2 regions of the Nitrosomonas cryotolerans ATCC 49181 genome follow, and region 1 is predicted to be linked to the other one. Evidence: predicted binding sites of a transcription regulator. Region 1 holds the regulator's gene; the other holds the start of a gene.
The links. Region 1 encodes FliA, which starts transcription of late flagellar genes. Its sites were predicted from a motif close to CTAAAGTTNNCNNAAANNNTGCCGATANNA; they were not measured.
Positions count from the first base shown of each region.

Region 2: a site for FliA is predicted at 11,563-11,592, ahead of BUQ89_RS07335 (flagellin N-terminal helical domain-containing protein). Genes of this name have one in related genera too.

Region 1 is NZ_FSRO01000001.1:1,952,866-1,968,258, reverse strand. It holds gene BUQ89_RS13725 (hypothetical protein) at 535-678, shown strand; gene BUQ89_RS08770 (anthranilate synthase component II) at 960-1,523, shown strand; gene trpD (anthranilate phosphoribosyltransferase) at 1,551-2,585, shown strand; gene BUQ89_RS08760 (indole-3-glycerol phosphate synthase TrpC) at 2,588-3,505, shown strand; gene motD (flagellar motor protein MotD) at 3,494-4,300, opposite strand; gene BUQ89_RS08750 (flagellar motor protein) at 4,350-5,108, opposite strand; gene BUQ89_RS08745 (RNA polymerase sigma factor FliA) at 5,160-5,870, opposite strand; gene BUQ89_RS08740 (AAA family ATPase) at 5,877-6,770, opposite strand; gene flhF (flagellar biosynthesis GTPase FlhF) at 6,763-8,019, opposite strand; gene flhA (flagellar biosynthesis protein FlhA) at 8,016-10,076, opposite strand; gene flhB (flagellar biosynthesis protein FlhB) at 10,180-11,310, opposite strand; gene BUQ89_RS08720 (penicillin acylase family protein) at 11,621-13,903, shown strand; gene BUQ89_RS08715 (RNA-guided endonuclease InsQ/TnpB family protein) at 13,951-15,183, opposite strand; gene tnpA (IS200/IS605 family transposase) at 15,214-15,393, shown strand, end outside.
Region 2 is NZ_FSRO01000001.1:1,632,466-1,647,858, reverse strand. It holds gene BUQ89_RS14590 (transposase) at 1-17, opposite strand, end outside; gene BUQ89_RS07370 (CheR family methyltransferase) at 100-966, opposite strand; gene BUQ89_RS07365 (methyl-accepting chemotaxis protein) at 1,149-2,846, opposite strand; gene BUQ89_RS07360 (chemotaxis protein CheW) at 2,880-5,312, opposite strand; gene BUQ89_RS07355 (EAL and HDOD domain-containing protein) at 5,662-6,900, opposite strand; gene BUQ89_RS07350 (GGDEF domain-containing protein) at 7,366-9,006, opposite strand; partial or broken gene BUQ89_RS07345 (response regulator) at 9,152-9,788, opposite strand; gene BUQ89_RS07340 (hybrid sensor histidine kinase/response regulator) at 9,814-11,394, opposite strand; gene BUQ89_RS07335 (flagellin N-terminal helical domain-containing protein) at 11,719-13,212, shown strand; gene fliD (flagellar filament capping protein FliD) at 13,752-15,393, shown strand, end outside.

The sequences.
Region 1 (15,393 bases):
GCCAGCATTTTAGGCCGCCTTCTCGAAGTACTTCCTGCAATAGATCATTTTTCTCTGGTTTGTTCAGCTTAAAAATATTACTATCTGTCATGCGGTGTTTTCCTTTTTATTGGTTGATCTGCCCAGATCTTTACCAACAGGTTACACCGCTTCTTCCTCTGCTGTCATACACCAGAAATGATCATACCTCTCTACCCTCTCAATTGAGATCAACTAGTGTTAGTGAGTTATGCTGCTATTCATATTGCAATCCTGATATACAGTCAAATGAATCAATAACTGCATATCAGCTATAATTCCTTCATGTGCCGTGAAATCGAATGCTAGGATCATACAGTTTACTTCCCTCAGCCTAATGTTAAGCTGCCAGTGACGCTGCGGTAAGATGGAGTAACCTAGATCACTTGGGGTAAGCGCAAGAATGAGGATTCCGGAAAATTTCCAAATGATGAATGGGCACGTTTAGGTTGCATCAAAAACGGCAAATGAAAACCCTGGCACCCAAAGCCCGTATTAATTTATGCTAAAAGTTTCATGGAAAAAGACCACGGAAAACAATCTCACTGGATAACTTTGACGTCGAGTATGGTTATTCAAGCGCTACTGGCTGAAAGAAATGATGAACAGAGAGCCTTAGTTACCGAAGAACCCCCCATGAGCATTGTTGGCTGCGGTTAAGTGAGTAACTTGAATGAGAATTTAACCGCATTGAGTTATGCGTATACATTCACACATGGCATTGGTAAAATAGCAAGGATAAGTCTAATGCTTGATGTGTTGGCTGCTTTGTGTGCGTTAAGTACGTCAAAGATATACTCTGACTCTGGAAGAAATCTTCTCTAGCGCCAACCCTTAGTACTGGATACAAATAAATTTGGTGGCAAATTGATGGTAATAATAAGGCAAATAAAAATGTTTGCCTTATTATTACTATTGCATACATTGCCTTAGGATATAACATGCTGTTAATGATTGACAACTACGACTCTTTTACATACAACCTCGTACAGTATTTTTGTGAGTTAGGCGAGGAAGTTATGGTATTTCGTAACGACGAGATCACTTTGAATAAAATCTCGCAGCTGAAACCGAAGCATATTGTTATTTCTCCAGGTCCCTGCACCCCTGATGAAGCCGGGTTATCATTGGCCATAGTCGAACACTATAGTGGGAAAATTCCTGTTTTAGGTGTTTGTCTAGGTCATCAAAGTATAGGGCAAGCTTTTGGCGGAAAGATCATCCATGCTAAACAATTGATGCATGGAAAAACCTCCAAGATTTTCCACCATAATACGGGTGTATTTCGCGACCTGCCAAATCCTTTTATTGCGACACGTTATCATTCTCTTGTTATTGAACGTTCAACCTTACCTGATTGTTTTGAAATTACTTCATGGACTGAAGATGATGAAATTATGGGCATTCGTCATAAATCTTTGGTAGTCGAGGGTGTTCAATTTCATCCTGAGTCTATTCTGAGTCAGCATGGATATAAGATGCTGGGAAACTTTCTTGCTCAATAAGAAATCCGTCTGAAAAAGGATTGATCCATGAAACCACAAGAAGCACTGAATCGTATTATTGAACGTCAGGAAATTCTCCACGATGACATGCTTTCACTTATGCGCCAAATCATGCTGGGAGAGTTATCTCCCGTTCTGGTAGCGGCGATTCTCACTGGATTACGTGTAAAAAAGGAAACTATTGACGAAATTACCGCAGCAGCACAGGTCATGCGTGAATTTGTAACGCCTGTCACCATTCAGGATACAGGTCATCTCATCGACACGTGTGGTACGGGCGGTGATGCTTCACATACATTTAATATTTCAACCGCTTCTGCTTTCGTTGCTGCAGCGGCAGGAGCCCAGGTTGCAAAACATGGAGGGCGTTCTGTTTCCAGCAAATCTGGTAGCGCTGACATATTAGAAGCCGTCGGCGTCAATCTGAAACAAACGCCAGAACAAGTTGCACAAAATATCAATGAAATCGGTGTTGGATTCATGTTTGCACCGAACTATCACAGTGCCATGCAGTATGTGGCACCCGTGCGCCGAGAACTGGGCATCAAGACACTATTTAATATCTTGGGGCCACTCACCAACCCGGCAGGTGCGAAGAATCAGGTATTGGGGGTATTCAATACAGATCTGGTCGGGATACTGACGCGCGTATTACAGCGACTGGGCAGTCGCCATGTAATGGTAGTCAATGGCCAAGACGGACTTGATGAAATCACTATAACAGGTGAAACCAGGATTGGCGAATTAAATCAAGGGAATGTGATCGAGTATATCATCAGACCCGAAGATTTTGGTTTACAATCTGCGCCCATTAAGACAATACAAGTTTCTGACAGCGCTCATGCCAAGGCGATGCTATTGTCGGTACTTGAAGATCAGGCAGGACCGGCACGTGATATTGTAATATTAAATGCCGCTGCAGCCATTTACGTCGCAGGTGTAACCGACTCTTTGGAACAGGGAGTAAAGAAGGCTCGATTGGTCATCGAAAATGGCTCAGCCATGAGAAAACTACAAGAACTTGTAAAAATTTCTAACCAGGAAAAAGCGATTACAAATTAAATATGTCAGATATCTTAAGGAAAATATTGTCTGTTAAAGCACAGGAAGTTATTATCGCAAAAACGGCTAAACCATTTTCAGTCATACTTTCTGAAGCAGAATCAGCTGAGCCGGTACGAGATTTCACAGTAGCACTTCGTAATAAAATAGCAGCTGGACTGTCTGCTGTTATTGCTGAGATCAAACAAGCCAGTCCTAGTAAAGGCATATTGCGCGGTCAAACGGCTTCTTCATCTGCATCATCCTGTTCCAGTAAAAGCCCATCTGCCTTGTCAGCAGACCAAAGGAAAAGCGATAGTAATCTCGTTTTTAACCCCATTGAGATCGCGGATACCTATGCACAACATGGGGCTGCTTGTCTATCCGTATTAACAGATAAGCAGTTTTTTATGGGTAGTAATGAATATCTGCAGCAAGCACGCTCAGCCTGTACACTACCGGTATTGCGTAAAGATTTTATTATCGATGAATATCAGATAGTTGAAGCACGTGCAATAGGAGCTGATTGTATTTTACTGATTGTTGCCGCATTTGTAATAGAACAAAATTCTCAAGAGAAAACAACAGGACCTGATCCGCTGACATTAATGCTGAGACTAGAAGCACTCGCTCATTCACTCGGCATGTCTGTTTTAGTAGAAGTACATAACGCCACGGAACTGGAACTCGCGCTACAGCTGACTACGCCTTTGATAGGCATCAATAACCGGAATCTACGGACTTTTGATACCAGTCTAGATACAACACTGCAATTACTTGAGCATATTCCATCAGAACGTATTGTAATCACTGAAAGTGGAATACGAACACCCGCAGACGTTTCATTAATGCGTCGCCACCAGGTCAATGCTTTTCTGGTTGGTGAAGCCTTTATGCGCGCTGATGACCCAGGAATGGAACTAGAGCAGCTATTCAGTTAGTTCCGGTTCCGGTGTTAAACTAAGAGGAATTTCGGTTATTTTCTCAGGCTCTTCAGATAAAATCATTACAGTGACCCGTCGATTCCTTGTTCTTCCTTCATCTGTATCATTTGTTTCTATTGGTCTATATTCACCATAGCCAAGCGCTGTCAACCGATGTGCGGCAACACCATTTTCCATCAATAACCTGATGACACTGCTTGCACGTGCAGTGGATAACTCCCAGTTAGATGGGAAATTGGCCGTATTGATTGATACATTGTCCGTATGACCCTCAACGTGAATGGCGTGGTCATGCGTCTTCACAACTTGCGCTACTGCGCGTAATGTTAAATTAGAGTTTTCAGTAAGTTGGGCTTTCCCTGGTGAAAAAAGAACATTGGCGTTAATTTCTATCGTAATACCACGAATACTCTGCGTTACTCTCACTGTGCCATCTTCCACCAACGGCGCCAATGCCCGCATGATATCTTCAGCCATACTTTTGGTTTCCTGTTGTCTCAACTGATTTTTCACTCTTTTGTCTATGACTAATTGAGACTCAATCTGTATAGGCTGTTGCAGAATAATGGGCGGCACATCGCGCACGGATGACATAACCAAATTCGATTCACTACTTTTAAAAGCATGACTTAATGAATGACTCAAAACGTAATACTTGCTATCGTTTACAGAGGAAATTGCATACATTACAACAAAAAATGCAAATAACAATGTAATAAAATCCGCATAGGAGACAAGCCAGCGCTGATGGTCTTCAGGATACTCGTCCTGCTGAAAGCATCTTTTTCTCATCAGTGACTCTTCAAATAGTGGAGAAAATTCGAATATTTAACATAACCAGTTAAATAAAATAGCCTCTTAGTCTGCTTTCGATTAATCGTGGATTTTCACCATTAGCGATAGCAACCAATCCATCCATCAACATCTCACGCATAATCATATGATCGGTGATAATACTCTTCAATTTATTTGCAACTGGCAAGAAGACCAGATTAGCCAGTCCTACCCCATACACAGTAGCAACAAATGCTACGGCTATTCCACTCCCTAATCGATCGGGATCTGATAAATTTTCCATCACATGAATTAAGCCCAGAACTGCTCCTAAAATACCAATAGTTGGTGAATAGCCCCCTGCTGCCTCCCATATTTTGGCTGACTGACGTTGTAATGATTCTAGAGCGAAGCTTTCTATTTCTAATGCTTCACGTAATTTTTCTGGCTTACTTCCATCAGCTAATAATTGCAAACCCTTTTTTGTAAGGGGATCAGATACGGTCTGCACATGAGATTCAAGCGCTAGCAAACCCTCCTTACGTGAAATATGGGCCCAACCGATAACCTGCATGATCAATGTTTGAGGTGATCGCAACGGGGGGAAAAATACCCATACACTCATTTTAATACCGTTTATAAAAACCTTAATTGGACTTTGCAATAAAACTGCTCCCGCAGTACCACCAACTACAATTATAAAAGCGGCTAATTGCAGTAAGGAACCAATATACCCACCTTCAAGTATCTGACCACCAACAATAGCAGCTAATGCCAGTAAAATACCTGCAATACTATTGAAATCTATTCTTGATATTCCATTCATCACAAAACCTATCCTAATTTTATACGATCAGCTGTGATTACAATTCAATTCTCAAGTGTTTCTCAATCGACTACGTAAACGCGCCACAGCCTGCGTATGCAACTGGCATACACGCGATTCGCTCACACCTAATACCTCGCCGATTTCCCGCAAATTCATTTCATGCTCATAGTGCATGCCCATAACCATTTTTTCTCGAGGAGGCAAATTATCAATTGCGTTAACCAGCACTAATCGCAAACTCTCATCAAGCAAAGTATTTAGTGGGTCATTATTTTTATCTACAAATAAACGATCTAAAAATGGCTCTTCATCATCACCCTGGAAATCCTCATAAAAAATTAATTGAGCACCACGTGCGTTTTGTAACGTCACATGATATTCGTCAAGCGATATATTCAACTCGCTCGCCAGATCCTGTTCGCTGGGTGCACACCCCATACGTTGTTCCAATACATTCACCGCAGTCTCTATTTGCCGCATCTTCTTTCTTATGCTACGAGGTAGCCAGTCCGCTTCGCGTAATTCATCCAAAATCGAACCACGTATACGCTGCGCGGCGTAACTCTCAAACTGCCGCCCATATGAACCCTCATAGCGATTTATTGCATCAAGCAAGCCGATCATACCCACCTGAATGAGATCATCCACTTGCACACTTGCCGGTAGCTTCGTCATCATGTGGTAGGCAATACGCTTGACTAACGGTGTAAATTCAGTAACAAACTGTTCCTTATCGATGGTTCCAGTCTCGGTATACATATATTTTTAAACCGTAAAGTTTGTTACAGTCAGATGACTGGTACGAATCAGCCGTTGCATAAAGTTTTCCATGCCGCCCCCATAGTCATCAGGGCAGCATGAATGCATTATATTCTCTGCTATCTGCCTAAAACAAATAGCTGATTGAGAAGCCGGGAATGCATCTATCACTGCTCTACAGAGTTGTGTGGAACGTTGCAGTTTCTCATCATTTTGGACATAACCGATAAAATCAAGCGTGACGGAAAGATACTGCTGTGTCACTTTTGATACATGATCAAAAATAACCTGAGCATCATGTTCTGATTCCACTTTATTTACGAGCACGAAAAAATGTTGCTTTGCATATCTCTTACTCATAATTTTAATCAAAGCATAAGCATCAGTAATAGATGTTACTGATTTTGAAAGTACAATCAGCACCTTCTGGGAAGCCAAACTGAATGGAAGTACATGACTTCCACTGCCGATCGCCGTGTCAACCAACACAACATCGACCGGTTTTGCTAATTCCCCAAAATGCTTAATAAGCCATTCTTGCTCTGCTGAATTAAGCTTTGCTATCGCATGAATTCCATGCACTGCTGACAATATAAAGATGTTATCAGCCCCCTGTAAAATTACCTGCTCCAAGGTTTTATCACGATTAATGACATGCAATAACTCATAGCGAGCCTTAAGCCCCAGATTATCATTAACATTGTTATGGCATGGGTTTTCATCAATAATTAATACCCGCTTACCCATTTTCGCCAATGCTGTGGCCAAATTTATCACGGCGCTCGTTTTGCCCACACCAGACCTGCCCCCTGTAACCGTTATTACGCGGACCGAATCGCTTGGTTGAAATCCCGCCAACCCTCTTAGCCCAGCTGCTTGATCCAATCTATTTCTAATCATGATTGGCCTCAGCATAAGTCTTATTGGGATCCTGACTTGTGCTATTAATACCCGTCATAATCAAAGCAAATTCGGCATCTTGTAAAGCGAAAGGAGAGTTCTCTGGTGTTAATTTAAAAATACGATGAAGTAAATATCGCAGGTTAGCGGAATGAAGATCTTCAGGCACCTTCTGACCATTAGCCATATAATGGAGTATTAATTTCCGGCGGATGACCACATCAAGGGCCACACCAAGACTAGCTGCCTCATCCACTTTGGTTATGATGCATCCATGAATGCCATTACCTTGATATGCCGAGATTACCTCATCGAGTGTATTGCCACTGCACGTTGCGTTAAGTAACAATAGATGTTTTATGTTCAGGTTAGCATTGCATAGCATGGCCAGCTGCTCAGCAACCATTTGGTCACGTTGACTCATGCCGACTGTATCGATCAGAACCAAATGCTTATTTTTTAATTCGGACAGCGTAAGCTGTAGATCATCACTATCTTTAATAGTACGCACCGGCACGCCCAATAATTTACCATAAATACGTAGTTGTTCATGGCCACCTATCCGATAACTATCGGTAGTTAAAAGCGCCACTTGATCCGCTCCATGTCTTATTACGCAGCGGGCAGCAAGTTTTGCGGTAGTCGTCGTTTTTCCAACACCCGTTGGTCCAATAAGTGCATAAATACCACCATTCTCGATCATTTCATCACTCGAAGCAGTACGTAGATTAAATGCCAATGTAGACATGGTCTTTTTCAGACTCTGCTCATAATCTAAACCTGCTGATAGCTTATCGACTAAATGACGAGATAATAATGGACTAAAACCGGCACCCAATAGGGTACGTAAGATTCTCATCTTTTCTGGTTTTTGCTGTGTATAGTTTCCCCATGCAACCGTTGCCAGCTGATCCTCAAGCGTAGTCCGCATAGCATGAATTTCACCAATGATATTTTGTGCCAACGTTTCTGATACGATTTCTCTCGAAGCATATTCAAGCTGTCGTGTATTTGAATTAGATACTGATGGTGGAATAGTTGCAGGAGATTCCGCTTCTGATTCAACAGATGCATCATTTGTATTAGACATATCCGCCAAATTAGATATTTCGGCATTAGCGAGTGCCATAATTTCCACCCCGTCTTCTGTCTGCCTATTCGACAATATTATCGCATCAGCACCCAGCTCATTCTTAACCTGATTCAATGCCTCGCGTGTGGCTTTAGCTATAAATCTTCTGATTTTCATTTACCACCCCCTCCTACAATAGAAGTAATCTTAATTTTTCTAGAGACTGGAATCTCTGAATAGGAAAATACCCTTAGTTGAGGTAACATGCGACGCAAGAACCGGGAGAGTAATACTCGAATCGATCCGGGGACCAGCAATACAACCGGTAATCCCAACTGTTCCTGGCGTTGTGCCGCAATGCTCACTTCTCTTGATAAGGTATCAGCCAATCCAGGCTCAATTCCACCACCTGCTGATGCGCCAGAATGAATCGTCTGCATTAACACGTTCTCCAATTCATGATGCAGGCTCATTACCTGCAACTCTGCATCCACTACCGGGAAACATTGCTCTACAATTGCGCGACCCAATGCAACACGCACAATCGCTGTCAGTTCTGTGGCGTCTTGTGTTCGTACCGCATGCTCGGTAAGAATATCAATAATGGTACGCATATCACGTATATGCACGTTTTCTGCTAATAAATTGTGTAAGATTTTCTGCACTACTGACAACGATAATAGCTTTGGCACCAGCTCCTCTAGGAGTTTTGGTGATTGACGACTCAGATGATCAAACAACTGCTGCAGTTCTTGTCGACCAAGCAGCTCAGCAGCATGGCTATGAATTAAATGGTTGACATGCGTTGTTACCACAGTACTTGCATCTACCACGGTATAACCATTATTTTGTGCCTGTTCACGTAGAGAGGCTTCAATCCAAACTGCCGGTAGGCCAAATGCAGGATCACTCGTTATTGTTCCAGGTATTGCCATCGTAACTCTTCCCGGATTAATAGCCAGATACATGCCATTATATGATTCCCCTTCTCCAATAACCGAGCCTTTCAGCGTAAATCGATAGGCATTAGGGCGTAATTCCAGGTTATCGCGTATATGTACAGCGGGGGGTAAAAATCCAATTTCTTGTGCAAATTTTCTTCGAATTCCATTAATACGCTTCAATAAATCACCTTGCTGCATTTTATCGACCATCGGAATCAGACGATAACCCACTTCAAGGCCCAGTACATCTATAGGCGTCACATCTTCCCAACTAGCGTCCTGGGCTTCTGTTGTCGGCATTTCAGGTGTGACGGGGTCTGCTGTATTAGTGATTGAAATACGTGTACTGACAAAATAGGCGCTCGTGCCAAGGAGTGCCGCAAGTAAAAGGAATACAAAATTGGGCATACCAGGAACAAGCCCCATCACACCAAGAATACTCGCTGTCAGAATTAACACTTGAGGTTGATTAAATAACTGACCCAGCACTTGCTCGCTGAGATCTTCATCCGTTGTAACCCGACTAACAACCAAACCTGCTGCAGTTGAAATCACTAATGCCGGAATCTGTGCAACCAACCCGTCACCAATGGTCAGTAATGTGTAATTCTTAGCAGCAATACTCAGCTCAAGATCATGCTGCATGACCCCCACAATTAGCCCACCAATGATGGTAATTAACATAACGATAACCCCGGCTATCGCATCACCCCGTACAAATTTGCTAGCCCCATCCATCGAACCATAAAAATCGGCCTCCTGAGAAATGGTAGCGCGACGATTACGGGCCTCATCTTCACCAATCAAACCCGCATTGAGATCAGCATCAATTGCCATTTGCTTACCAGGCATCGCATCAAGAGTGAAGCGAGCACTTACCTCGGCAATACGACCTGCTCCCTTAGTAATCACGACAAAGTTAATCACCACCAGAATGATGAATACAACTAAACCGACCGCATAATTACCTCCCACCAGAAAGTGCCCAAATGCTTCGATAACCTTACCCGCAGCATCTGGACCGGTATGCCCTTCAAGTAATACAACCCGTGTGGAAGCAACGTTTAGAGACAGGCGCAATAATGTGGTAATTAGCAGAACCGTTGGGAATACTGCAAATTCAAGCGGATTTTTCGTATAGAGACTAACTAGTAAAACAATAATTGCTAAAGCAATATTAAACGTAAAAAGAAGGTCAAGTATAAAGGGAGGCAGCGGTAACACCATCATGCTCAAGATCATAATGATCAATACCGGGCCTGCAAGGCTTCTTAAGCTATTACCATTCATCAAAGATGATAAAATGAAGGAATCATTCAGGTTATTCATTATTGACAACGAATTCCGTTCAATAATTTACTCATATCATCTGTCCTTTATCTATTGATAGCAGTTAGGGTAAATCAAGTTCGTCAGGTACGGGCACATCACATGGCGGTTGCGGTATGGATCCACCATATTCCTGATAACGTCGCAATTGAAAAATATACGCAAGAATCTCGGCGACCGCAGTGTAGAGTATTTCCGGTATTTCAGAATCTAATTCAGCATGATGATACAAGGCGCGTGCAAGCGGCGGAGCTGCCAGAATTGGGATGCGATTTTCTGCTGCTATTTCACGCATTCGAGCGGCTAGCAAATGAACACCCTTTGCAACAACTTTAGGTGCATTCATGGATTCACTCTGATAACGTAAAGCTACTGCATAATGCGTTGGATTAGTCACAATGACATCCGCTTTAGGAATCTCAGCCATCATACGACGACGGGCCGCTTCGCGTTGCAGATTCCGGATACGTCCCTTAACCAGAGGATCGCCTTCGTCCTCCTTTGCTTCCTTACGAATTTCTTCTTTTGTCATTTTGAGTTTTCGACTATGTTCCCAGATCTGAAAAGGAACATCGATAGCAACAATTAATACCATCGCACCCGCAATCGAAACGAAGCTCAATCCAAGCAATTCTCCCGTACGCGCAATACCCAAGTCGATAGGCGTGGCTATTAATGACAACACCCCCTCTTTATTCTGCCAAAACACTAAAGTTGCCACACTGCCAATAACCAGTGTTTTAACAATGGCTTTTACTAACTCGGTCAAGCCGTGTGTAGAAAAAATTCTGGAGAATCCCTTCATTGGATTTAAACGTTTAAAATCTGGAATAAGGGCCTTAGAGCTAAAAAGCCAGCCACTCATTAACATGGGTGCGAAAATAGCCACAGTGAGAAGCAAAAACAATAGAGGAGCTAATGCGAATAATCCTTCAGAAGAAAGTTCGTATAATCGATTGAGCATCAGATCAGTTTGAAATGCCAATATGCGTTCTATCTGTATACCCTCTCTCATTATGCTGGAGAGTTTGCCTATCAGACCGCTACCCATAAACCATATACCGGTGGATGCTGCCAATAGCAATGTAAATGTAGTTAATTCTTGAGAACGCGCGACCTGCCCATCCTCCCTCGCCTTTTCCAGGCGTTTGGGCGTCGCAGATTCTGTACGCTCAAGATCACTATCTTCAGCCATGCTAAACTCCAAATTATTACAGGAGCATTATCATTGACTTTCACTAGATTCAATATAGGAAATAGACAAGGATTCGTCCCGTTATTTGGAAAAACCCCGAGAAATGAATAAATTATCGATCCAGACCTGATGGACTCTGATGGACTAATTCCTTGCTAACCTTTTCTGTTTTATAAATGCCCATTCACATCCTTACAATACTCAAAGCAATATGGCCATAGTTCTTCGTTTACTCCGTCAAAGTCTACTTATACTATTTCTCATAAGCCTATTGATCGCTGGTGCGGCCTGGATGCTATTACAGGGCAGCATGCCTCAGTATAACGGTATAGGGTATTGGGACAGGCTAACTGCACCTGTAACCATTGAGCGAGATACACTCGGAAGCGTGACAGTGCGGGCACAAGATCGTCTTGATCTAGCACGTGCATTGGGTTATGTACATGCACAAGAGCGTTTTTTTGAGATGGATCTGATGCGACGGCGCGCCGCCGGAGAATTATCCGAGCTATTTGGGCTAGCCACTGTAGCAGCAGATCGTAAAGCACGTAAATTTCGCATGCGGGCACGAGCAGCAACAATCTTACAAAAACTCCCCTCGAAGCAACGGCAATTACTTAATGCCTATCGTGATGGTGTAAACCGTGGTCTCAATAAGCTTTCGATTAGACCCTTCGCTTATCTCTTAACACGTACACATCCAGCTATATGGCAGAGCGAAGATAGTCTCCTGGTTATTCTGGCAATGTACTTTACATTAAATGATTCCAGTATTTACCGCGAACTGGCTCTTTCTACCATGCATGCAACATTACCCAAGACAGCGTATCAGTTTCTTACTGCAACGGGCGGCTCATGGGATGCGCCCTTAATTGGTACGGCACTCGATTGGCCGCAACCACCCTCTGCCGATAAATTAAATATTCACACATTAGATCCCGCCTTGCTTCAAAACCATTTTACATACAATGATCATATGCCCGGTAGTAATAGTTTTGCAGTTTCTGGAGAATTAACCGATGGCGCCGCACTCGTCGCAAATGATATGCATCTAGAGCTATGCGTGCCTAATTTGTGGTTTCGAACCCGTTTAATCTATCCAAAACAGCATCATGCTAAAGCAGTCCATGATATCAGCGGCGTCAGCTTACCGGGTGTACCCATCATCATTGCGGGTTCCAATCGTCATATTGCCTGGAGCTTCACCAATAGCTATGGCGATTTTGCAGATTGGGTCCGCGTCAAACTACACCCAGAGGATAGCTCACGTTATCGTAATAAAGCGGAATGGAAGCCAATCAAAACATACCATGAGGTTTTACAAATACGTAATGCACCCGATGAAACCCTGATAATTCATGAAACAGAATGGGGCCCCATTCTAGCCACTGATCATGACAAGACTCCACTTGCATTAGCCTGGACCGCACTACATCCTGATGCAGTTAATCTTACACTTGCTGAATTAGAACAAACAGAAACCGCTAATGCAGCCATTATGATTGCACAAAATGCGGGAATACCAGCCCAGAATTTTATTGTGGGTGATCGAGAGGGCAGTATCATCTGGACCATTGCCGGTCGCATTCCCATCCGGACAAATAACTATGATCCCAGACTTCCCGCTGATTGGAGTATGCCAAATACAGGTTGGAATGGTTGGCTGGATGCGACGCAATATCCATTAATCCACAATCCCGCATCACATCGATTATGGTCTGCAAATGCACGCACAGTAACTGGCTCCATGTTAACTCTACTGGGTGATGGAGGATATGATCTGGGTGCACGAGCAAAACAGATCCGTGATGATTTATATGCGCGCGATTATTTTACTCCAATGGATATGCTGGCAATTCAACTGGATCACCGGGCCTTATTCTTAACTCGTTGGAAACAGTTACTCGAAGAAACCTTGGACCAATCTGCAAACACAAATCAATTCCATGATATAAAACAGTCGCTTGAAGATTGGAATGGATTGGCATCAACCACCTCGGTTGCATATTATATTGTGCACGCATTCCGTCAAGAGGTCATCCAAAGAGTACTTGACGGTTTTGCGGCTGCAGTACGCCAAAATAGCCCTGGTTTCAAGCTGCCCCAGTTAAATCAGGCTGAACATGCCGTATGGATTTTAATCAAACAACACCCGCCACACCTACTTCCACCAGGTTACCGCCATTGGGAAGACTTACTGCAAGCCTGTATTGCACAGGTCGCAAAAAGAATGCGAGCACAACCGGGTGGCGTCTCTGCACAAAACTGGGGCAAATACAATGCAGCTCATATCCAGCATCCACTCAGTCCTGCTTTACCTGCACCTATCTCAAATTGGTTAAATATGCCTGCTGATCCGCTACCTGGCGATAACAATATGCCGCGTGTGCAAACACCTTCCTTTGGCGCGTCTCAACGCTCAGCGGTTGAGCCAGGGAATGAGGAATATGGTTATTTTGATATGCCAGGTGGACAAAGCGGGCATCCCCTGTCTCCTTATTACGGCGGAGGACATACCAACTGGATTACTGGAAAGCCGACACCATTTTTACCCGGCCCAGCCGAAAAGGTACTACAATTGCATCCATCTTGAATTTGACATCCTCCCCTTCCTAAACGAAGGGGATTCCTAGCGACTTATTAAGCCGTTAAGAGTAGGTTTGTATTGCTACTGCCTACTGGTTCCTGCTTCTTAGACGAAACTAACGTTTCAACTCCACAGGCTAACAAGCGATGTCCTCGCTCAAGTACATTCAAGGCACCTACCAAGTCGGCATTGGCTTTAAATCCACATTCTGTACATTCAAAAGCACTTTGGCTTTTGCGATTGTCACGACTAACATGTTGACATCTAGGGCAGGTTTGAGAGGTGTATTGAGGGTTTACCTTCAATACATCCCCGCCTGAACAAGCCTGTTTATACTCCAAAAACGAAACGAACATTCCCCATCCTTGGTCAAGAATGGATTTGTTTAGACCCGATTTCGCTTTGACGTTTTTACCATGCTTTTCAACACTGCCCTTGGCACTCTTAGACATGTTTCCTATCTTTAAATTCTCAACTACGACCATTGCGTGATTTTTGCTGATTTCGGTTGAGGTTTTGTGTAAGAAGTCTAAACGAGCATTGGCAATACGCTCATGCAGTCGGGTAATGATTTGTTTCTGCTTTTTCCAGTTAGCAGAGAAACGGACTTTTTTAGACAGCTTACGCTGTTCAAAAGCCAGTTTCTTTGATAACTTTCTGAAACTGTTTAAAGGTTCTACGTATGAGCCGTCTGACAAGGTTGCAAAGCGGGTAACGCCCATATCAACACCAATCATACTGGTTGAGCTATGACGCTTTAGCTCGGTCTCGTACTCAGTCTGAATCGACACGTACCAATAACCGCCTTTACGGGAAATCGTCATATTTTTAACGTCACCAATGACTTGGCGTGAATTACGATATTTCACCCAACCGATTTTAGGCAAGAACACTTTGCTAGACTCTTGCTCCAGCTTAAATCCTTGTGGATAACGAAAGCTGTCACTCAAACCTTTTTTCTTGAATTTTGGAATCCGTTTTAAAGGCTGTTTCTTATCAAAACCGTCTTTGAACGCTTTTTCTAAGTTTTTTAAGGCTTGTTGCAACGGTTGAGAATGAACGGTTTTTAGAAATCCATAATCTTCTGAGGATTTCCATAGCTTTAGCCAAAATGACAACTCGTTGTACCAAAGCAATGGCTGTTTCTGCTCTAATCTGAACAAATTCATTGCTAAGGCTTTATTCCAAACAAACCGATTAGCACCTGCAAACTCAACCATCTTCTGTACTTGGTCAGAATTTGGATTGAGTCGAGATTTAAAGGCTTTGCGTATAATCTGCTTCATGGTTATAATTATACAAAAAGGAATTGGTCTATGCAAGTTAATAACGATGTAAGAATAGGAAGAAATTGCGTTTTTAATCTTCATGTTCATTTGGTCTTTGTAACAAAATACCGTAGAGATGTTTTCTCCGGAAGGGTATTAATTGATTTGGAAGAAATATTTAAAAACGTGTGTTTGGATTTTGAAGCAGAATTGGTGGAATTTAACGGT
Region 2 (15,393 bases), 320 kb from region 1:
GCAGAGAGGATTTCCATTCAGCCTGTTAAAACCATTGAATCATCTGTATTCTCAATTGGCTATCCATATACACTATGGCAACCTATTGGTCAGCATATCTCAATCACAAGGTGCATTCCGCTGACCGCTAAGTTCGTAAACTGTTTTTTCGCGCAATCGAAATAGATTTCTGGCATGAAGAAAACTCTCTGAATGGCCTGCAAATAACAATCCATCTTCAGTCAATAATGGCGCAAATCGCTGCAAAATTTTGTATTGCGTCTCTTTATCAAAATAAATCATTACATTACGACAGAAAATAATATCAAAATTACCCCGTACGGGCCAATGATCATCGAGTAAATTTAGTTTCCGAAAAGTAACCATATTTTTTAATTCTTGCCGCACTTTGATCAAACCACTATTTTGATTTGTTCCTTTTAAAAAAAACGCTTTCAGGTAATCTCGAGGGAATTTATCCAATTGATTCATCAAATAAACGCCTTGCGCCGCTTTGTCCAATACATGAGCATTCAAATCAGTCGCCAGAATATGAACAGGCGGGGTCAGCGACTTGAAAAATTTAACCATCGTCATCGCTATTGAATAAGCCTCTTCACCAGTAGAGGATGCGCTGCACCAGATATGGATTTTATTCTTATTTTTACGTTGCTCTATGTGCTGTTTCAGCATCGGGAAATGGTGTTCTTCCCGGAAAAATGCAGTGGTATTTGTAGTCAAGGCATTAACAAACGCTTCCAACTCGATAGCATCACCCTGCGCCAGGAAATCCAAATATTCCTTAAAATTACGTAGCCCGTTAACACGCAGCCGTCGGGCAAGGCGGCTATAAACCATACCCTGTTTACTCAATGGCAGCGAAATACCGGCATGCTCACGAATCAACTTTCTGATTCGGTTAAAATCAGATGGCGTCAGACTAAATTCATATTTAATCTGATCTTCAGATAATCGCTTATTAGACATCCTGAATATTACTACCCACTTCTGAAAAGTGGTATGGATAGAATAAAAATAAACCCATTAATACTGAGCATTGAGGAGTCATGGCTGATTTATCATTCTCACTAAAAAGGAAAAATTCCGGATAGAATATATCTGATAGAAAAAGGGTTAATCATCTGTCTTTTTAATCCGAACAGGATCTATTAAAACTTTTCCCATCCATCATCACCGCTTTCTTTGCGTAACTGGGTTGGAATAGGCCCTGATTTCGTTATAGTCTTGCTCCCCACACTATGAAATGGCGGGCTTTCAGCACCGGCAATACGATTGCTTCTCTTGATGGGTACGGGTGCCATACCACCGACCAGTTTGAATACCATAACGGCCTGCAATAAATCCTGAGCTTGTTCTTGCATTGATTCTGCTGCAGTTGCTACCTCCTCTGCCAGTGCCGCATTCTGCTGGGTAATTTCATCCATCTGTGCCACTGCCTGATTCACATGTTCAATACCCGAACTCTGTTCTCGTGAAGCGATAGCTATCTCCGCCATGATGTCCGTCACCCGTTTAACCGCAGTGACAATTTCGTCCATAGTGATACCTGCTTCATCTACCAGTCGCGTACCCTTCTCAACCTTATCCACAGAATCATGGATCAATGCTTTAATTTCCTTTGCCGCAGTCGCAGAACGCTGCGCTAATGTGCGAACTTCAGCAGCAACGACCGCAAAACCGCGACCTTGGTCGCCCGCACGCGCGGCTTCCACCGCCGCATTCAATGCCAGAATATTCGTTTGAAATGCAATGCCATCAATCACGCTGATAATATCGACTATCCTCTTTGAACCCTGGTTAATTGAACCCATGGTTTGTATAATCCGATCGACTAAGATGCCTCCTTTTAGCGCAACCTCAGAAGCGCCCGCCGCCAGCTGATTTGCCTGTTGGGCATTATTCGCATTCTGTTTAACTGTAACCGTTAATTCTGCCATTGAAGCACTGGTTTCTTCCAGGCTTGATGCCTGTTCTTCAGTGCGCTGACTCAAATCAGTATTTCCCGAAACAATCTCGCATGCGGCCGTTGTAATCGAATCAGTATTAAGCCGTACTTTATCGACCAGGTCGATCAAATTATCATCCATCTTCTTTAATGCTTGCAACAATTTTCCCGCACCCTTTGTTGAGTTGACATCAATATGACTTGTCAGATCACCCGATGCAACTGAATTAGCGATAGCAATCGCTTTATTCAATGGCGTTACAATCGCGCGTATCAACAAAAACCCAATCAAGACTATCAACAGGACACCCAATGATGATGCAATAGTCGAAATCATAAAAATCTTTTCATAATCACTCTGTGCCTGAGCATGTTCCTGTGCAGCAATGTCACCTTGCAACTTTATTAACGCAGATAAAGTCGTATGCAAAATGCCGAATTTCTTCATTGCGTCTGTTGCCAGATTATTTATGGCTGCATTAAAATCGCCGTTAACCACAAAATTCATTGTACGGTTGCGGGACGTACGATACGCTGCCCATTGCCGGATAAAATTATTGGCCAGTATTTTTTCCTCAGGCGTCAAGACCGTTGTCATATATATTTGCCATCTGTTCTTAATCTCAACATCCAGCTTGGCAATAAGCTCAATCCTTTGTTTTGCACCCGCAACATTTCTTAAATTAGCCGCCAGCAGGACATTCAAGCGTGAACGCTGAACGCCATCGAGAAGGCCCGCCAAATCTATTAGCGGCATGGCACGATCCAAATAGACTGTACGCAGACGATCATTTGCCTGGTTAGTACCATACAAACCTAGCCCGCCAATACTTACCAACAATACGGATAATAGTCCCGTAACAAACATCAGTTGCGACTTTATCGTGATGTTATTAAACATCAAGCTCCCCTTACTCCCAATAACTCAATAAAATTATTTGACCGCCTGATCAATCAAATCCATTTCCGCACTTCCCATAAGTTCTTCAATGTCAATGAGAATCACCATTTGATTATCCGCTGTACCTAGTCCCATGATATATTCAGTATCAATAACCGAACCCAATACGGGCACTGGCTGAATTTGCGCCACGTCAAGATTAATTACATCTGGAACGCCATCCACCACTATACCCATTACCCGCCCTAATACATTCAGAATAATAACGATCGTAAGCGCATCATATTCAACACTTCCCAGTTTAAGCTTGATTCGCATGTCGATAATCGGCACAATAATTCCACGTAAATTAATGACGCCTTTTATAAAATCAGGCGTATTGGCAATCTGAGTAACCCCATCGTATGTTCGTATCTCCTTCACTTTTAAAATATCGATCCCATATACTTCCTTTCCTAAGTGAAATATAAGAAACTCACCAGAGGGCAGATCCACATGCTTACCATCTGATTCGACTGCACTCGTCGCCTGTTTCTGTGACATATTACGGGCTACCTCCTTAGACTGAGAAATTAATGCAGGGGATTTATGAAAACGATGAGATTGTCTTATTAATTCATGCTGTGACATCATCACAATTTCGATTATGTTCAGAATTAATGCCACTTTGCCATCACCCATGATGGTCGCACCTGAGATACCACGAACCCGACGATAATTGCTCTCTAGATTTTTAATCACGGCTTGATGCTGCCCTAGCAATGTATCGACTAATAAGGCTGCTTTATATCCCTCCGCCTCAAGAACAACAAGGATACCATTATCAATGTCAATGGCCTCTGATCGTATATCGAGAACTTCTTGCAAAACAATAACTGGCAAATAATCACCGCGAATTTGCACCACATATCCTTGCCCATTGACTGCTTTAATATCACCCGCTTTCGGTTGCAATGATTCCAAAATATACATGAGAGGCACAATAAGTACCTGATCACCGACTGCGACCGACAAACCATCCAGAATAACCAATGTGAGTGGCAGACGAATTGAAATCGTGGTGCCGATTCCAGGAATCGAATGGATTTCTATGTACCCACCCATTGCTTGAATAGTACATTTGACAATATCCATCCCCATGCCACGACCAGAAATATCCGTAATCGCTTCTACCGTTGAGAAACCAGATTCAAATATCAGCATCCAGACTTCCTGATCAGACATACCATCATCCGCTGATAACCCATGCTCTTTGGCTTTCTTAAGTATTCTTTCCCGATCCAAACCGCCGCCATCATCGCTCACCTCAATGATGATCCTGTTTCCTTGATAAAAAGCACGCAGCGTAATGGTACCTTTAGCCGGCTTATTTGCTGCCATACGTTTTTCGGGTAATTCAATTCCGTGATCCAGACTGTTGCGCACCAAATGAGTCAGGGGATCTATAATTTTCTCAATTAAGCTTTTATCCAGCCTCGTGTCTGCACCCATTGTTTCCAACTCAACCTGCTTATTGAGTTTCATAGCCAGATCATGCACGACACGTGAAAAACGGCTGAACACGAAACTAATGGGTAACATGCGAATCGACATTGCAGCCACTTGCAAATCCTGGGTATTACGTGCAAGTTGATCCACTTTGCTGAGCAGATTTTCATGAATGACAGGATCCAGTTGCGAAGTTGTCTGTACCAGCATGGTTTGAGTAATAACGAGCTCACCAATCAAATTGACTATTTCATCCACTTTCTCAACACGGACGCGCATCCATGATATTTCGCTGGAAGGGGCAATCAATTCAGAGCTTTTCTGTGTTTCACTTTCACCCGCTTGCACAGCGAGTTCCTTATCGGCTATTTCCTGTCGTGATGGCGATTGCAAGCACTCTTTGACTCTGGTTTCATCGTTATCATTCGCTATCGCAGGCGCAGGGGTTTCTATTGATGCATCAAGCGTCTTTATAAGCGGTTTGGCCGCACTATTCGTCGCCTCGATTTGGATTGCATCCGATGGTATCGTTTGGGAATGAATAATCGGATCAGATTGAGGTGGAGAAACTCTTTTATCGAACGTGGGCGTCACTTCAGAAAATTGCTTTAATGCCTTATACACCTCAGCCACAATCGTTGGGTCAACCTGACCATTGCCACGATATTCAGCAAGCTGACTCTTGATAACATCATTTGCCTTGAGAAAAATATCAATCACTTCATTGTGAAGCTCAAGTTCCCCCTTACGCAATTTATCAAGCAATGTTTCAAGCGAATGAGTCATGTCTATGATGTCAGTAAAACCGAAAGTACTGGCACCGCCCTTAATCGAATGCACCGTATGGAATACGGTATTCAAGTCCTCCAACTCGAGTGCATGCACATCGAGTTCAAGTAGACAAGTTTCCATCCTGACTAATAGCTCTGATGATTCTTCAAAAAACAACGCGTAAAATTGCTCCAGATCTATACTCATTTGCAGTCCATTTTAAATATACCGATTAACCTAACAACTGAGCAGACGAACAGGCCACATCGATCTGTAAAATTTATGGATGCTACCAGATCAAGAACAATCATTGCTTGTAACTGAAGTAATCTCCCTTAACTGTACAATCCGAGATTAGTCATACCCGAGGCGAGCACACAACTGCCGCCACAAATAGAATAGATGATGAAATGAATATGCCAGACTGTATAACAATCCTTTTAGGCTGGCATTGATTGTAAGTGCTTTCCTCAGCTGCTCAGCAAAGCTGGATGATTACTACAGACAAAGCTGAGCTAGGTGAATGTGGATTCTAAACAGCAATGGGTTATTTAATTTAATTGGCAACATCACCAATACGATTGGTCCAGCCGAGTGCTTCAAGCTCCATATGACTCAACTCACTGAGACTCAAAAAATCAAGCTTCTCAAGAATAACCTGGATTGCAGCAATATCTCCTTTTTCATTTGCTTCAATCAATCCTAACACCTGGCCTAAACGTCCATCCCGATAAAGCAGTGCCTGGCTCATATCTTCTGAGATTTCCAGCTTATTGACAATCTGCTGTATCTCAATGCCGAGCAAAACATCCAACAAAGACAGGATTCCAATCATAAAAGCGCGCTCTTGATGGTTTTTATCGTAGGGGCGATCTATTTTGGCAATCAGTTCCATTAATTTACCGCGCGTAGCGGCTGTCTGCAGCAAAGCATTTGACACCCCCCCATTAGATGAATCAGCAGCATAAAGCAGCAACTGTATCCATCTTTGCAATTGCTTGCGCCCCAATATCATAATTGCCTGCTTGATAGAATTAACCTTCTGAGGCAAGCCACAAGCGGCCGAATTGACCATACGTATTAAATTATAACTCAATCCAGGGTGGCGCTTGAATTCCTCCTCAATGGTATCAATATCACTGTCACCCATAACGAGTGTTAATAATTTTAGCAATAAAAATTTAGCAGGATCAGCCCGTCTGCCCGAGACAATTTCGGGCTTTGCAAAATAATAGCCTTGAAACATTTGAAAACCGAGCTCCATGCAGCGATTCGCTTGTTCACGATTTTCTATTTTTTCGGCTAGAAGCAGGACTGGCCATCGCTTCAGCACATTCACAATGCTAACGAGAGCAGCTTCCTCCAGAGCAAGTACATCAATCTTGACCACATTAACAATGGGTAAAAGTAATGCAATCTTATCATTGACCTCAACCACATCATCCAGCGCTAATTGATAGCCCATCTGCTTGAGCTCGATACAGCGCTGGATAATCTCCTCCGTGATATCAATCGTTTCCAGCATTTCAAGTACAACATGATTATTAGGCAAAAAATAGATTGCATCACTCATTAACAGCTCAGCATCAACGTTAATAAACCCGCGTTGTTGATCTAATACATTCTGAATCCCCAATTGGCCATATGCATTAATGATTACATTGGCTGTAGCCGATAATCCATTGGTAATATGAGCCGTCGTCGCTGCCTGATCCAATCGAAAAAGCAATTCATAAGCCACCAGATTTTGATCGCGATCCAGAATCGGCTGCTTACCGAAAAAAACACCTTCCATTTTATTCTCCATTAAAGCCAATATATAACGCGGCACATTCCATAAGCCGCGATTAGATTGACTTAAACGCCGCGCGTTATACCTCTAAATCACTAGAAACAGGGCCTGAATGTAAATAAAGCTCATCATCTTGATATTGGCTCTCAGCACCACAAACAAAAGAACCTGCATAGCAGGCTCATCTCAAACAATTTCAGCACTATTCCAGCGAAAAAATCGGGGCGTAAACTTACAGATAGAGATCTTTGCAAAACCCCAGTAGCTGAAAAATTAAATCCTTATAATCAATAGTATAAAACTTATGGTGAGAGCTTTTGCAAAAAGCCCAGATAATCCATTTCAATACAATCTGCTATAAAAACCAAATATACAGACCAAATCAAGAATGATTAAGAGAATAAGAAGAGGAATCAAGCACTATTTATGATACAACTCGAGAATTTACATGAGAAATAATAATCCGACCTATCCTGTATCCGCGACGATCTGATTTTTACCATTATTTTTCGCACGATACATTGCTGCGTCTGCACGCATCATCATATTCTGTTGCAGCTCCCCCGCTTGATATTCTGCGACACCAGCACTAAAGGTAATTAATAAACGTTTATTTTCATGAAGAAAGAATTTCTTGGTCAGATTACGCTGTATCCTTGATAAGACCGTTATCGCTTTCTCCAAATCCGTATTAGGTAACAGAATTACAAACTCTTCTCCACCAAAGCGCGCAATAACGTCATCTGGGCGGGTCGTATCCTTCACTGCCTCGACTAAATAAATTAGCGCATCATCTCCGACTTTATGGCCGTAAGTATCATTTAGCCGCTTAAAGTTATCAATATCAAGTAAAGCAAGACATAGTGGTATTTGGTGCCGTTTGGCACGGGATGATTCACGCTTAAAAGCAATATCCAAACCCCGTCGATTCAAAATACCTGTCAAATGGTCCTGATGTACTTTTTCGCCCATTTGTCGCAGTTCAGACTCTAGCTGGCTGATCTTATTCTGCGCCATATCAACTTCCGCGCGTACTGCCAGAAAATCATTACGAGAGCTTAATACATTCGCCTGTATCTGTTTGGTATCACGCATCATTTCTACAAGCAACTCATTCAGTTCTTCAATATTATCAATCTGCCCCGTTTTTTCTGAATAGTATTCAATCTTATCCTGATAGCCATTGGTTGTATTAGATAGCTCCTCAATACTATCAATTAGATAAGTTACCATCTGTTTCAAGGCTGTTTTAGCTTTAGATAGATGATCTTTTATGATGTCTTGTTTACGCATCATTGCTTCCAACTGATGCTCAGCCTGCTCAACAATTTGCAGGCTCAATGGCGTGGCCATCGTTGTTCGTAGCTTGGCAAGCTGATTTTTTACCCATTGATCATCCACCAACAATTCACTGGTACTGTCCATGAGCAAATTGATCAATCTCAATAAACCACGCTGCAGCTTGATAGCATTCTCACCACATGATTCAAAGTGGATACAGAATTGCTGAAAACGCATGATAAATTCGTTTGTTTCCTGCTGATCGTTAACTTTCCATACCTGTAAAGCCAAAAACCGGGCCTCATCCGTTAATACGGTATCACCGAGCTGCATCGTTGCAATGTGCTCTAGTATCTGAACCATAAATTTCTGCAAATGCGCGGATAGACGAGAATTCTCAACTGGATCACTTTGTGATAGCAACAGTGAGCCATTATCAGTATCCTCAACCTTCATTTGTTCATGAACAGAAGTTCGGGCACCATCCGGCCCCGGTATGACAGAATCTGGCGGCTTCGAAATGACCCCTGATACAACTGTCATTTCAATCAGATTTATTAATGTAGCTTTATATTGATACCAATCCTTATCATTGACAGCCTGTCTCAATCTATTGGCGCAGTGCAGCGATTCTGGCGTATTGTGAGGTAATTCTGCTGCGATTTCGGAAAGCATCTCTGCTGTATTCAAGCACATGCGATTAGCGGAATGACCCGCAATCTCATGGTATAACCTGTGGTAATTATCCGGCGTGGGTGAAATCTTGAGTAAGGCCAATTGCCGCAACGTCTCACGGGCAATTGCACATGAATTTGAATCATCACTCATATAAAACGCCCAAGAGTTTGAATAATGGCCGGGGTGAGAGTATTAATAAGCGACAATAACGACAAACATCACCTAAAACTTTAGCCGCTGCTTAGAAAAGCATTAGATTGTTAATATTAGCAATCAAGCGGATCGACAGTAAACGCTAATCCACCAGTTTATTTTTGATCGCATAACGAATTAACTCAAAATTATTGGTTAAATTGAGTTTTTCCAGAATTCGAGCACGATAAACACTCACCGTTTTTGGACTCAAGAACATTTCTTCTGAGATATCTGATAGTGTTTTTCCACTGGCAATAAGACACAATGTCTGGAATTCACGATCCGATAGCATCATATGTAATGGCTGATCAAAATCTGAATTGATCGTATTGGCGAGTTCTTGCGCAGCAACAGCCAAGCTCACGTATTTGTTGCCAGCAGCTACCTGGCGTATCGCAGTAACCAACTGGGCGGGTGCACTCTTCTTATTCAAATACCCAGCCGCACCTGCCTTCAATGAACGAATTGCAACATTCATACTCGGTACGACCACTGAGCATCAAAATAGCCAGATGCGGCTTCATTCTCTTTATCTGCTTAAGCAAATCGATTCCATTTCTATCCGGCAATGAAATATCAAGTAACACGACATGAAAACAGCTTTGCTCTATAATCTTAAGCGCCTCGAGCCCCGTTTCAGCTTCTCCTGTAACCTCAATATCATCTATTTCGCTTAATATCTGTTTCAGGCCCTGTCGAACAATAGCGTGATCATCAGCGATCATCACCAATATCATAAATGTTCCCTGCCGTTACCCAACACTACGATATCTTTCTGGCCAGCATATCCAGTGTTGTATATTTAGATTCCAAAGTCTCTTCTGAAATATCATTTAAATCATCCGATTGCATAAATTCATTCCGCTTATTATTAGATAATAAAGGGATGCGAATCGTTATTCTGGTTCCTTTTCCAGGTTTACCCGCGATATAAAAACTACCTTTTAATTGCTGACAGCGTTCTCGCATTCCTCTGATTCCAAATGAATCCTGTCCTTCCATATCCAGATTCGTAATACCACTTCCATTATCAGCCACTTCTAAAAGAACGAATTTATTTAAGCCGGCAAGCTTGACCTCGACACGAGAGGCCTTTGCATGTTTTGAAATATTGGTTAATGTCTCCTGGAAAATACGAAAGATGGCAACCGATAGATCGGGATCTAAATCTATTTCATCATCACTACAAAAGATCTGACAAGGAATACTCGTATGATTAATGAATTCTTTTGCTTGCCACCGAATAGCGGCAACAATACCACAATCCAGTATATCCGGCCTTAGATCCAGCGCAATTCTACGTGTACTGTCAATGACACGATTTACCAGCAAATCGATAGCAATTGCTTTTTTTCTGTAAAAATCCGGTTGCCGTGATGCGCCATTCATACAAGGTAGTAATTCACACCTGATGGCAGTTAGCGTACCACCGATATCATCGTGAATTTCATGAGCAATACGGGCGCGTTCGTGTTCTTTGACTTTCAACAGATAGGACGAGAGTTCAGCCAGTTGCTCTCGAGAACGGGCAATTTCAATTTCAGCCAGTTTATTTCGAGTGATGTTAATTATGATGCCATCCCACACGGTAGTACCATCATCCAATCTTTTTGGGGTGGCACGCAAACTAATCCATTTGATCCCACCGCTATTTCGGGCCTGGATACGCCCTTCCCAATTCCAGACGGTAAGGTGCTTAGCTGAAGAGATCATCAGCTGGTCATATATTTTCCTGTCATCAGACAGAACCAATTCAGAAAGTAAGGTGGGTGTCTTGATAAGCGCTTCTGGAGATAAACCCAGCAGTGTATCGGATGCCTCATTCATTTGTAGAAAATGAATCGTATGATCTTGCGCCATTAAAAGCCGAAAAACCACACCGGGCAGATTCGCCGTAACCGCCCGAAAGCAACTTTCGCTTTCTTTTAACGCAAGCTGCATATAGCTCAATTTCTGGCAATTTTCTGCTTCCAACACGCTACGACGTATAACAGAAACCAGTCGAGCCAGATTGCTTTTCATCAAGAAATCATAAGCCCCTTTTGCCATCAGCGTTGCAGCCGCCTGGGCTTCGCTGACATGACTAGACACAACAATCAGTGGTATTTTTAGTTTACGAATAACCAATTCAGACAAAATTGTCTCTGCATCAATCTTTGGCAAACTACAATCAGATAAAACAACATCCCAATTTTTATTCAGCAATGCATCACGAAAAGTACTGATTGTTGTCGTGCGAAAGCAATCAAAGGACAAGCCTCCTTCCTTAAGAACCTGTTGTACATATTCCGCATCCTCCACGGAATTCTCAACTAACAGTACATTCAGAACTTTTACCGCCACTTTTCCACCCTCTCTTGCAGGTTGAAGCTAGATTGAATTCCTGAACAATCATTTATACTACAAGATTATTCCGCCAGAAAGAAGTATTTAATGGCCATCGTACTAAACCAGTGTTGTAATTTTTCCACAATTGATACCTTGACCATCTCATATCAATCAATTTAAACATTAAACTTTCCAAAGGCCTATCCGATAACACTATTCAACGGTGGCTCACAGCCCTTTTGGATGACCGGGCAAACCAGCGTAAATGGTAAAAACACCACTAACTAACCACTAGTAAATTGATCGTAAGTTATTTATTTAAAGGTTGAGGAGAATCAAATGGCACAAGTTATCAATTCCAACATTACTTCGTTAACGGCGCAACGTAATCTGAATACCTCTCGAGATGCCTTGAATACATCTTTGGAACGTTTATCCTCTGGCCTGCGAATTAACAGCGCCAAGGATGATGCAGCAGGACTCGCCATCTCTGAAAGGATGAGCTCACAGATTCGGGGTTTAAATCAGGCTTCACGTAATGCAAATGACGGTATCTCGCTCGCACAGACAGCTGAAGGCGCGCTCAACGAAGTCACCAATAATCTGCAACGCATTCGTGAACTCGCTGTCCAGTCATCCAACTCCACCAATAACAGCGCCGACCGGGCCGCATTGGATCAGGAGGTACAGCAGCGCCTGGCCGAGATCGATCGAATTTCATCTCAGACTGATTTCAATGGAAAAAAATTACTCGATGGCAATTTTGGCACAGCGGCCTTCCAGATAGGCGCTAATGTGGGTGAAACAATCAATCTAACCGTCTCTACCGGAACACGGACCAATCAGATTGGACAAATCGCCGAGGGTACCTCATCAGTTGAAGTAACCACCGCTGCACTCTCTGGTACCGGCACCATCAAAATTGGCACCAATGATGCCGTCGATATCGGCGCTTCAGTCGCAGGAACAGCCGTCGGTCAGACAGCAGGCAGTGCTTACGCTAAAGCGCAAGCCATTAATGCCGCCAATGTACCCGGTCTTAATGTATCCGCCACCAATAATATTGAATTTGGCATTGCCGCAGCCACAGGCGGCGGGACATACAGCCTTAATATTAATGGCGAGGATATCTTTGCCAGTTACGACCTAGCTGCAAATGGTGACCTGTCTACCCAACAAATCAGCGACGCCATTAACGGACAAAGTGCCAATACCGGCGTAACCGCGACCCTGTCGGGGGGCAACCTGCGATTATCAGCTGCGGATGGACGCGACATTACCATTGGACAAGATAGTGCTACCGGCGGCATCAGCGCGGGTGGCGGCGGCTCCTCAACAATTAACGGTGTCGAGTTTCGTGATGGCACAATCGATTCGGTAGCGAATGCAGCGCTTGCTACCGATCCAGCCGTCAATGGCGGCACGCTCACTTTCCTATCCAACGAAAACATCGCCGTTACCGTTGATGGGGCCGAAATGGGGTTTGCCAACGCCGCTTTTACGCTCACCCGTGATACCAGCACACTCAGTTCGATCGATGTCAAAGATGCCGTAGCGGCGAATGATGCCCTCAAGCGCATCGATTCGGCACTGCAATCAGCCAGCTCCTTGCGCAGCACTTTTGGTGCCGTTCAGAACCGGTTTGAATCGACCATATCCAACCTGCAAACGACCACAGAAAATTTATCCTCAGCCCGTAGTCGTATTCAGGATGCCGATTTTGCCGCAGAAACCGCTAACATGACGCGGGGCCAGATTCTCCAGCAGGCGGGGGTCGCAATACTGTCACAAGCCAATTCATTACCCAATAACGTACTGTCACTATTGCGTTAAATAATCAGGCTGGCAACAAACAGGCATACGCGGGACGGCTAACAGAATGGGCCCGCGTCCATTCTACCTTTAAGGAATCGTGACATGCTAACGAGTCAAATAAATAAAGCTGCCTCAATCGCTGCCGATAGCATCCGTATTACAACTATCTGACAACACGTTATCTCCGCCAATGGCAGCAACAAGCAAACAATCCGATTCGACACAAGCAGCGGCATCAGAATTTCTGGTTGATCAGATGAGCCATAAGATTCAGGAAACACCCCATAACCCAACCAGATATTTTCAGTTGAGAACGACACGGGTAAAAACAACGATCAAGATAATGAATACATCCATTCAAAAGAGACGCGCCTGGCGACCCCCACAACGGCAGCCATAATGATCATCCGCACCTCGGATAAGAGGCAGGAGTTGCTATTGAGTGAAAAGTGACAAATGACAAATGACAAATGACAAGTGACAAATGACAAATGACAAGTGACAAGTGACAAGGCGTCATCGCAGGAAAATGTGTTAACGTTAATAGGAATTAGAGCATGCTTTCATCTCCAGGGATTGGTTCCGGACTCGATGTCAATAGTATTGTTAGCCAATTAATGACCGTAGAGCGCCAGCCACTGGCAGCACTGAATCAAAAGGAAGCCAAACAACAGGCCCAGCTTTCTGCTTTTGGCAGCTTAAAAGGCGCTTTATCTTCATTTCAAAGCAGCCTGAGTTCACTAACAGACCCCGCTAAATTTTCGACCATATCAGCCAATCTGGCGGATTCTTCAGTTGCAACCGTGATCACTTCTTCCAATGCGGTTGCAGGCCGTCATGATGTTGAAGTGCAATCGCTCGCACAGGCACACAAGGTAAAATCCGGTAATTTCGCATCTACCAATACCACGCTTGGGAGTGGCACCATCACCATCCAGTTCGGGACCTATAGTGGCGGCACGTTTTCACTCAACCCGGACAGGCCAGCCCAATCGATTACCATCGCACCCAATGAATCCTCATTAACGGGTGTACGCAATGCCATCAATCTCGCTGATGCAGGCGTCTCAGCCAGCATTGTAAATGATGGCGCCGGAGACCGCCTGGTTATTGCCTCAAAGCATCCTGGACTCAGTAATGCATTAAAAATCAGTACTGTGGATGATGATAACAATCATACGGATAACGCAGGCTTATCACAGCTGGTTTATGACGCCTCATCAGGCGGCACCATGAATCTAACTGAAACGGTAGCCGCCAGTAACGCCACATTAATAGTCGATGGTATTTCAATTAGCAAAGCATCCAACACAATTAATGATGCCATAGAAGGGATTACATTCAACCTCTTAAAACCCAATACCGGCAATACAACCACCCTGAATATCACGCACGACACAGCCGGCACTCAGGCTGCCGTCTCGTCATTTGTCAAGGCTTTTAATGACCTGGACAAAATAATCACAGATCTTTCGAAGTACGATGCGAGCACAAAACGGGCCTCCATATTAACCGGTGATGCGACGGTTCGATCCATCCAATCACAATTGCGTAGTACATTGAATGATCCCTTATCTACTGCTGGCGGCGGCTTAACCCTGCTATCGGAAATTGGCGTCAGCTTTCAAAATAACGGCACACTGAAATTAGATTCAGATAAACTAAAAGCCGTTCTCAAGGATTCAACCAAAGACATCTCTACCTTGTTTGCCTCAATGGGTAAACCCAGTGACAGTCTCGTTTCATTTGTCAGTGCCACTCCCGATACAAAAAACGGACGCTATGCCCTCAATGTGAGCCAAATGGCCACACAAGGTGCCGCCGTTGGCAGCACCCCCGCAGCACTCACGATCAATGCCGGCAGCAATGACACATTAGACCTTACCCTTGATAATGTCGAAGCCAGTATAACGCTGGCAGCCGGCACCTACAATGCAACCACTTTAGCTGCCGAAATCCAATCAAAAATTAATGGCCATTCAGCCTTTTCCGCCGCAGGCAGTAATGTAACCGTTACACAATCTGCGGGCATATTAAGTATTTCGTCCAATCGCTATGGCTCCGCCTCGATCGTGACGATTACAGGCGGAACAGGCCAATCAGATTTATTAGGCACACCCACTGAGACCCATGGCCTGGATATCGCAGGCACACTTGGAAACACAGCTGCAACAGGATCGGGCCAGGTGCTCACAGGTG